One region of the Ruminococcus sp. Marseille-P328 genome, then DNA from elsewhere that is predicted to be linked to it. Evidence: riboswitches for the same ligand, from Rfam matches in the RefSeq annotation. Region 1 holds a riboswitch; each other region holds the start of a gene.
What was found. A riboswitch is a leader RNA that binds a small molecule or an ion and turns the genes downstream of it on or off. The one in region 1 is predicted to bind cobalamin.
Positions count from the first base shown of each region.

Region 2: it holds a riboswitch for cobalamin, as region 1 does, so the genes downstream of both, ACESTK_RS07680 (class I SAM-dependent methyltransferase) here and ACESTK_RS17355 (hypothetical protein) in region 1, are expected to answer to the same signal.
Region 3: it holds a riboswitch for cobalamin, as region 1 does, so the genes downstream of both, ACESTK_RS07620 (ABC transporter substrate-binding protein) here and ACESTK_RS17355 (hypothetical protein) in region 1, are expected to answer to the same signal.

Region 1 covers NZ_CAXUBQ010000029.1:19,396-22,680, forward strand. The annotation lists gene ACESTK_RS17350 (VanW family protein) at 1-1,220, shown strand, start outside; cobalamin riboswitch at 1,296-1,497, shown strand; gene ACESTK_RS17355 (hypothetical protein) at 1,695-3,285, shown strand, end outside.
Region 2 covers NZ_CAXUBQ010000008.1:84,927-88,211, forward strand. The annotation lists gene hemL (glutamate-1-semialdehyde 2,1-aminomutase) at 1-28, shown strand, start outside; gene ACESTK_RS07675 (lactonase family protein) at 252-1,340, shown strand; cobalamin riboswitch at 1,403-1,601, shown strand; gene ACESTK_RS07680 (class I SAM-dependent methyltransferase) at 1,747-2,472, shown strand; gene nikB (nickel ABC transporter permease) at 2,477-3,285, shown strand, end outside.
Region 3 covers NZ_CAXUBQ010000008.1:72,934-76,218, forward strand. The annotation lists gene ACESTK_RS07615 (type I restriction endonuclease subunit R) at 1-1,039, shown strand, start outside; cobalamin riboswitch at 1,145-1,342, shown strand; gene ACESTK_RS07620 (ABC transporter substrate-binding protein) at 1,460-2,452, shown strand; gene ACESTK_RS07625 (iron ABC transporter permease) at 2,454-3,285, shown strand, end outside.

The DNA.
Region 1 (3,285 bases):
TGACCATTACCCTGAATGGAAAGAACTTTAAGGTATCCATCTATCCTGTTCTCGGTCTTGATGTAAAATCAATTGTAGAAAGTGCCTATGCTCTTGGACATGGTGCCTGGTTTACTCATGGAACTGACCGCATCGAACTGATGAACAGCAAGACAAAGGAAGAAGTCACCCTTATGCCAGAAGCCCGAAACAAAGACGAACTGGACAAGCTTCTGGAGGATGCTGGAATTTCAAAGGGATCCACCACTATACAGACTTCCTGTGAACTTACAGATACAGAGCTGGTTATCACTAAGGGAAAAACCGGAATCGGTCCGGATATGGATGCATTGAAAGAAGCGATTCTAAAAGCAATTTCCATAGAAGATTATGAAGCTGTTATCGAATGTCCTACTATGAAGACACCGCCAGAGGAACTGGATCTGGAAGCCTATTATGAAAAAGTACATACAGATGCCACAGATGCTTCTCTGGGGGAAAATAATGAAATTATTCCGGCAGTTACCGGAATTTCATTTGATGTGAAGTCAGCTGCAAAGAAGCTGGAAAAAGCAAAAGAAGGGGCAAAGATTACCATCCCCCTTGAAATAACCCTACCCGAAGTTTCTACAGAAGAGCTAGAAGCCCTTCCTTATCTGAATCTTCTTGGTACTTATACTACATATGGCGGCGGTACCGAAAACCGTGTTGCCAATTTGAAGCTTGCCGTGGAAGCCTGTGATGGAGTGGAACTTCAGCCAGGACAGATTTTTTCCTACAACGATACTTTAGGTCCACGTACTGAGGAACGAGGGTACAGGGAAGCAACTGTAATTGTAGGAGGCGAACATGCCCAGGATATCGGAGGCGGAATCTGCCAGATTTCCACTACGTTGTTTATGGCATGCCTGCAGTCTGATCTGACCATTGTTGAGCGTCATAATCACGCTGCCCGAATTGATTATGTTGAGGATGGTCTGGACGCAGCAGTGGTGTGGGGAGGTCAGGATTTCCGTTTTCAGAATAATACTGCTTATCCAATTAAAATTGAAGCCTCTTACGATGAAAAAGAGGAAGCCGTAACGGTATCCATTTACGGAACCCAAACTGACAATAATACGGTAGAGATTACTACAGAGCATTCCGATCCAAACACCTGTAAAACCTACCGCAGTGTCTACGATGAGAATGGAACACTTCTCCGCACAGATGAAGTCGGGTACAGTAAATACAAGCAATAACCCTATAAATCTATTGATTTCGACATAACGGTCTGCTATAATGAGGTGAATTGAATAAATCCGTTTTCAGTGCCAGACATATCTGTCTGCTACAGCGTGCAGATTGTGAGAATATTTTTTCAACACGCTCTAAGAGGGAATCAGGTGAAAGTCCTGAACGATCCGGTCACTGTAACCAGGGAGTAGAATCCAGTGAAACCATTGGTATATTGCTGAGAAGGATGGATTCTGTGTTGATCTGTAAGTCAGGAAACCTGCTGAATTCGTTTAATGAAAGCTTCCGAAGAAAGTACTTCATTCTCATTAATATATTTGATAATACAATATATTGAATTTTTAATGCCTGTTTTCTCAGAGGAAGCAGGCATTTTTTTGAAATAATCCTGTCAGGATTGCCCATTGTACAAACAGGCTCCAGAAGCAGTTGGGATTTATTCAAATTATAAAATAATAGGAAGAATCGAGGAAAAAGAAATGAAAAGAAATTCAAAACGCTTTCTTGCACTGTTTCTTTCCGTCGCGATGACGGTCACTCCTGCTGTACTTACACAGGCAGAAAATGAGGATGCAAACGTACAGGTTTCTGTTACACCAACTCCAGAAACAGAGGCGGAGAAGACTGCTGTTGCTGCTGAGACTCCTGTGCAGGAGAACGCAACAGCTGAGGAAGAAAACACTGACACTACAGTAACTCCGGCAGCAGTGGATGCCTCTGCTGTGAAAGAGACACCTGCTGCTACAGAAACACCTGCCTCTGAGACCACTCCTGAGGTTACTGCATCACTTGCTGAAGAAAGCAAAAATGAGGAAGCAGAAGCTCCACAGCCTACAGCTGCACCAGAAACAACAGAAGAGGGCAAAACCGAAGAGACAGATAAACCAGAAACAAAGCCAGAGGATCTGAACCCAGATGGTTCCAACATGACCATTGACAAGGAAGATAACAGTGCATATAAAATGCTTAAAATCAAAAGCTCTTCTGCTGAATTAAATGGTGATAAAATTAAGATAACCCTCAATACTGACGGAAAGAACTATGAGAAGCTTTATCTTGGTTCTAAGGAAGATCCTGACGAAGCAAAAAATGCAGCAGCAATCGTTGGTACAGAAAATGAAGATGGTTATACTTTCATTTTTGAGGTTCCTGCCAGTGAACAGGTCCAGACTTTCAGCATCGTACCATTTTCTGTAAAAAATCAGAAATGGTACACAAATATGGCTTTGAAACTGAACGTTCCAGGAATGAAAGCCCCGGAACCAACAGCTACTCCAGAGCCAACTGCAGCCCCTGAGCCAACTGCCACTCCACTGCCAACTGCTGCTCCAACACCGGAACCAACTGTTTCCCCAGAGCCTACCGAAGCACCGGTTGAGACTCCTGCACCAACTGAAACTCCAGTGCCAAGCACAACTCCGGAAGCAACCACCACCCCAGAGCCAACAGCACCCCCTGCTCCAGGCAGCTGTGCAAGCGGAATTTATAATATTACAGTAAACTCCAGTTCATCTATGTTCCGTGTAATTGACTGTGTCCTTACTTCCAAAAACGGAAAGATGACAGCTGTTCTTACTTTAAGCGGAACTGGTTACGACTATCTATGTCTTGGAACAAAAGAAGAAGCTGCCGCAGCCGATTCCTCCACCTGGATTCCATATGTGGCAGACGCAAATGGCAAATATACATATGAGATTCCCGTTGAAGCCCTGGACAATGGAATTGCAGTTGCTGCTTTTTCCCACAAAAACCAGATCTGGTATGACAGGATCCTGACTTTCCAGTCCGGCACTTTGAATAAGATAGGTGACGTACAGGATGATCCGCAGCCAGATACTGCTCCTGACACAACAATCACAGCAACTCCTGCACCCACTGCAAAGCCAAATAAAAAACCGACAGCAACTCCTACACCAACAGCAACTCCAAAGCCAGACAAGAAACCGGAAGAGGAATCCAAATACGAATCTGACTTAAGTGGCGGAACAGCAACAGTAAATAGTTCTACCACATTGGCAGATGGAACCTATACTCCTGACAACTTCTCCTGGTCTGGTGGTTCCGGAAAGG
Region 2 (3,285 bases), on a different contig from region 1:
TCTGGATGCAGTAAAGCTTGTTCTTTGAAAATGTGTGTGGTATAATTTAGACACAATTACATAAAAGAAACCAGAATACGAGTTGCTGTAATAAAATGCGGCTGTAATAAATGAACCGTGGCAGAGGATTTACTGATATAGAGAATGCAGTAATATTCAGAGCTGCACAGTGACCCGCTACGCTGTAAAAAAGATCGGAAGAACAGCGTGAACGGATGGTTTCCAGAAAGAGACTGTAGGAGGCTAGACAAATGGGTAAGAAATATGTGGCTTATGTAGGAACCTATACTCACGGAACCAGCAAGGGAATTCAGGTTTATGACGTGAACCTGGAAGAAGGTACTCTCACAGAGAGAAGTGAAGTGGAAGTAAGTAATGCGTCTTATACCGCGGTATCCAAGAATGGAAAATACCTTTATTCTATCGAGGATGAGGGCGTTGCGGTATTCAAGCGTGATCATAATGGCGATTTGGCACGTATCAACAGCGTGGATATTGATGGCATGAGAGGTTGTTTCCTTGCTACAGACGTAGATGGCAAATATCTTTACGTAGCAGGTTATCACGATGGAAAGGTAACCGTTGTACACACTCATAAGGATGGACGTCTTGGAAGTGTTATGGACGGTGTTTTCCACACTGGTCTTGGAAGTGTTGCAGAGCGTAACTTCCGTCCTCACGTAAACTGTGTACGTCCTACTCCGGATAATAAATATCTCTGCGCAGTAGATAATGGAATTGACCAGATCAAGGTCTATCGTATTAATAAGCGGACAGATAAGCTGGAGCTGGTGGATATTGTAAGATGCCCGAGAGAGAGCGGACCGCGTATTATCCGTTTCAGCGCAGATGGACGTTATGCATATGTTCTGTTTGAGCTGAGCAATGAGATTAAAGTGTACAGCTACAATGGAGAGGGTGATACTCCGGAGTTTGAGCTGCTTCAAAGTGTTTCCACCCTTGCGAAGAAGGAAGACGGAAGCGTATCTCATAATGCCGCATCAGGTCTTGCTCTTGCACCGGATGGCAAGCATTTATTCTGCACTACAGCAGGTGAGAATACAGTAGGTATGTTTGAGGTAGATGGTGAGACTGGTCTTCTGGATCGTAAATTTGTTCTTCCTGTAAGTGGTGATTATCCGAAAGACCTTGTTATTTTCCCGGATAATCAGCACATTGCCGTTGCCAACCACTCCAGCAACAGCATTACAACCTTCAAGGTTGACTACGAGAAGAACATCATTATGATGAAGGGCAAACCACGTAAGATCGAGACCCCGAACTGTATCAATATCTGGCCGGTACCGGATGGAGAGGATATTGAGGATATAGAGGCCTGATAAATTCTGATTGACAAACAGGAAATGCTGTATTATACTTTTTTGATGTTGTGTTGAGAATTGAATAAAACGACCATTTTGGTGCCTGGTGGAAATTAAAATAAATTCTAGCAGGTCAAACGGGAAACAGGTGAAAATCCTGTGCTATGCCGTAGCTGTAACAGTTGAGTAAGCTTTCGAAACCACTGAATTTTTATCGGGAAGGGAAAGCATTATGATGACACTGGAGCCAGAATACCGGCCAGAATGAAGAACTTTTGCTGCGGGGCACGGTATAGGGGTTGGTTTTATATAACAGGATTATTATGTCATTAAGCCGCTGCGTTAGCAGCGGCTTTTTCACGCTTTTATTACATGAATTCCCTGATTTGGCAGAAGTTTATGCTATTGGAAAGGATAAACACAAATGGCAGAATTGTTAAAGAATATTCAGTCATATTGGGATATGAGAGCTGGAGGATTTTCAGATGCCAGTATGGAAGAAAGAAAAACAGAACCTGGAGAGAGATGGGAAAATATTTTCAAAAATTCTCTCAAAGCGGGATGCCATGTATTAGATGATGGGTGTGGCGCTGGCTTTTTTACCACTTTGCTTGCTTCGATGGGATTTCAGGTGACTGCGGTAGATTATAGCACAAAAATGCTGGAAGAAGTCAGAAGAAATCTGGAGACAGAAGGACTTAAAGCAGAACTTCATCAGATGGATGTGCAAAGCTTAGAATTTGCTGATAATTCCTTCGACGCAGTGGTATCAAGAAATGTATTCTGGAACCTGGAGCATGCAGATAAAGCTTATGAGGAAGCGTACAGGGTTCTAAAAAAAGATGGAATTCTAATTCTGGAAGATGGAAATTATTATCGCCGTTTTTTTAGTGATAAGTATCAGAAAGCCTATGATGAGTTTCAGCGGGGACATCAAAAAGAAGAACAAGGGTGCCATGCGCGACATAATAAAGAAAATGTAGATTTTTCCATTATGGATGAAATTGCAAAGAAATTGCCAATGAGTCAGGTAGATCGACCTGCCTGGGATTTTAATAAACTTGTAGAAACAGGATTTCATAAAATACAGGTGGAAATAGCTGGCAGCCCTTTACCGATGAGTTTTTGTATTGTAGCACAGAAAGGCTGAAAAAGTGAAAAGAGAGATTATAAAACGACTGATTTCACTTGTGATTATTTTGTTTGGGCTGTCTCTGATGACCTTTGGACTTACATATATTTTGCCGTCAAATCCAGCTGAACAGCTGGCAGAATCTATGGGTGCAGGTCATGACCGGGAGGTAATCGCAAAGATTGAAGAAAAATACGGATTAGACAAATCTTTTGGAGAGCAGTATGTGAACTGGCTGAAGGGTGCGTTACATGGCGATTTCGGAATGTCGGTAAAATATGCACAGCCCGTTTCCCAGGTATTAGGAAGAAAACTCCCCAATACGGTTAAACTGGCAGTTGCATCGTTTATTCTGATGATATTAATTTCTTTTCCGTTAGGAATTTTATCAGCAGTATATAAGGATAAAAAGGCTGATTATATTATTCGGTTTATGTCTTTTATTGGAATTTCACTGCCTAGCTTCTGGGTTGGTATGATGATGATCTATTTTTTTGCAGTTAAGATGCACTGGCTGCCTGTGGGGGGATCAGATTCTTTTAAAAGTCTGATCATGCCGTCTGTAACACTTTCGTTAAGCATGAGTGCGTACTACATAAGACGGATCAGGGCGGTAATGGTCGAGCAGATGAATGAGGAATATATAAATGGCTGTCAAGCAAGGGGAATTGGAAGGGTTCGTACAATTTTCTTTCATGTGCTGCCAAATTCCCTGCTTACTGTAGTGACAATGCTCGGCATGTCATTTGGAGGATTACTTGGTGGAACAATGATCGTTGAAACGGTCTTTAGCTGGAATGGAATCGGCAGCGCAGCAGTGGCTGCGATTTC
Region 3 (3,285 bases), on a different contig from region 1:
GTTCCTTGAGAAACTGTCTATCTGTCGGGATTTGTTCCACGGTTATGATTATTCCAAGTTTATGACAGGTACGGATTTGGAACGTTCCAAGGCAATCAGCGGTGCGGTCAACTTTATTGTCGCTGTGAATAAAGAACAGGAACGAGAGGATTTCCTGAAAGAGGCATTGCTGCTCAGGCAAGCATTGTCGCTGTGTTCCTCTCTGGCAGAAAAAGAGCTGCGTGTGGAAGCGGCATTCTTTGAATCCGTTCGTGTGCTTGTTACAAGATTGATGAATCAGGGAGAGGGGAAGAAAATTTCTCTGCCAGAAATGAATGCTCGCATTAACGAGCTTCTGAAAGCCAGTGTTCAGAGCGAAGGCGTCATTAACCTTTTCTCAGATATAAATCAGGAATTTTCGCTCTTTGATCCAAAGTTCCTTGAGGAAATCTCTAAAATGAAGGAGAAAAACCTTGCTGTAGAGCTGTTAAAAAGGCTGATTGCGGAACAGGTGCAGATTTACCGTCATACAAATGTGGTAAAATCGCAGAAATTCAGTGAAATTATACAGCGTGCTATGAATGCGTATCTGAATGGAATGTTGACCAATGAACAGGTTATTGAAGAATTGCTGAATCTGGCAAAACAGATTGCGACAGCTCATAAAGAGGGAGACAAGCTTGGACTGACTGCTGATGAACTGGCATTTTATGATGCGCTGACAAAGCCGGAGGCCATTAAGGATTTCTATGAAAACGAAGAACTGATTGCCATTACAAAGGAACTGGCAGATACACTGCGTAAGAACAGAACAATAGATTGGCAGAAACGGGATTCTGCCAGAGCGAAAATGCGTATGATGATTAAGCGGTTGCTCAAAAAGCATCGCTATCCGCCGGAAGGAATGGATGATGCAGTGCAGACCGTGATGACACAGTGTGAGCTATGGACAGATAATAATGATATGGAGAATTACGCTGAGAATAGCAAGGTGTATACCTATTCTCCGAAAACGGAATTGGGTATGGTTGCTGAAGACACGGCACCGTATGGGAAATAGATGTATAAGTAAGTAAGGGGATGCCTATATTATATTCAAAATCAAAAACATTGTTAAAGAAATATCTTTACTTTATTTAAGGGGTAAGTTATAATAATTCTGCTTAAAAGAATAAATGTGCCAAGTGCTGAAAAATATATAAAATTTATACTATTTTCAGAAGAGGGAATCAGGTGAGAATCCTGAACGATCCGGTCACTGTATTCAGTTATGCCACATTCATATCCATTGCATTTTTATGTGAGAAGGGAATGGGGATTTAAGCTGTAAGCCAGGAAACCTGCTTGGTTCATAGAAAGAAACTTCCGTGTAAAGTGCTGTCTTTCGTATCATGTTTTTTTGTGATGCCCGCTTTTTCATGGAAGCGGACTTTTTTCTTTTAAAAACAAAAAAACAAAAGAAAAAATAAGGAGAAAAAGCATGAAAAACATGAAAACAGCAGCAGGAATGTTATGTCTGGCAGGAATTCTCAGCCTGGGAATGGGAACAACTGTATTTGCGGAGGATGGAGACAGCCATTATCCCGTAACAATCACAACCTACAATTATGAGAACGAACCGGTTGAAATGACTTTTGAGAAAGCTCCGGAGAAAGTATTTGCATATGCAAACTCCAATATCGAAGAGCTTCTGGCACTTGGTCTCGGTGATAAGATCGTAGCTGCTTACGGTCTGGACGGTGATGTGCGTGAGGATTTAAAAGATGAATTTGACAAGATTCAGTATATGGATACCAAGCCATCCAAAGAGGAAGTTGTTGCAATGGAGCCTGATTTTATTGCGGCATGGTATTCTTCTTTCAGTGATGACTGGCTTTCGGATGTAAGCTTCTGGCAGGAGAGAGATGTAAATACATACATGTCCCTGAACAGTGCTGCAAAGGGACCGGCTTCTGAGTTCCCACGTACAATTGAAGACGAATATGAGGATATCCTGAACCTTGGCAAGATCTTTGATTGCGAAGACAAGGCAGAGGAAATCGTTGATCAGATGAAGGGTGAGATTGATAAAGTAAAAGAGCATGTAGAAGGAACAGACCCGTTATCCGTAGCAGTTCTTGAGGATGAGGGAGATTCCTTCCGCGTATATGGAACAGAGACACTTGGCGGAAATATTCCGGAGACACTTGGTGCAGAGCTGAAGCTTGGTGCAGAGAACTCTGAAAACGTTGGTGCAGAGGATCTGATTGCAGCTGATCCGGATGTATTATTCATGATTAATTATGATGGATTTATGACAGCTGATGAGGCAATCGCTGATATTACAGATAACCCTGCATATGCAAGCCTTTCTGCAGTTAAGAACAACAAAGTATTTTCTGTAAATCTGAACGAGGTATACTGCAGCGGTGTCAGAACCTATGATGGAATTATGACATTTGCAAAAGCATTATATCCGGATCTGTACGAATAAAATGAAAAGAAAACCGGATTTTAAAAATGGAATTTTTCATGGAAAGCCGATCTATGTGCTGGCGGTGATATTACTGACTGTGCTTCTGGTGATATCCATTCTGACTGCAGTTACCATTGGTTCTGTAGATCTTTCTGTGAAAGATGTGTATAGTGTAATTTTGTATAAAGTATTTGGAATCGGGGATCCGGAGATTTATGGTGTAGGAGCCATGTCTGATATTGTGTGGTTTATCCGCCTTCCCCGTATTCTTCTTGCAACAGCCGTTGGCATGGGTCTGGCAGTTGCAGGTGTGGTAATGCAGGCCATTGTGAAAAATCCGATCGCAGATCCGTATATTCTTGGTATTTCCTCTGGTGCATCTCTTGGTGCAACAGTGGCAATCTTTCTTGGAGTTGGAGCCGTATTTGGCTCCAACTCTATTGGAATCTGTGCATTTATCGGAGCCTTCCTTATTTCTGTACTGGTACAGATCACTGCAAATATAGGAGGCCGGGCAAATTCGGTCCGACTTCTGCTTGCAGGTACAGCACTTGGAAGTGTGTGCAGTGCATTTTCAAACTTTGTTGTCTATATTGCGGGCGACAGAGATGGAATCCAGACAGTTACTTTCTGGCTGATGGGAAGTCTGGCAGGCGCGAAATGGGAAAATCTGGCTGTGATTATTCCCTGCGTTTTTATAGCAACCCTGTTTTTCTGCACCCAGAGCCGTATTCTCAATATGATGCTGCTTGGAGATGAGGTATCCATCACATTAGGCACTGACCTGCACAGATATCGTCAGGTGTATCTTGTGGTGACAGCATTGCTGATTGGTTTTGTGGTATATTCCG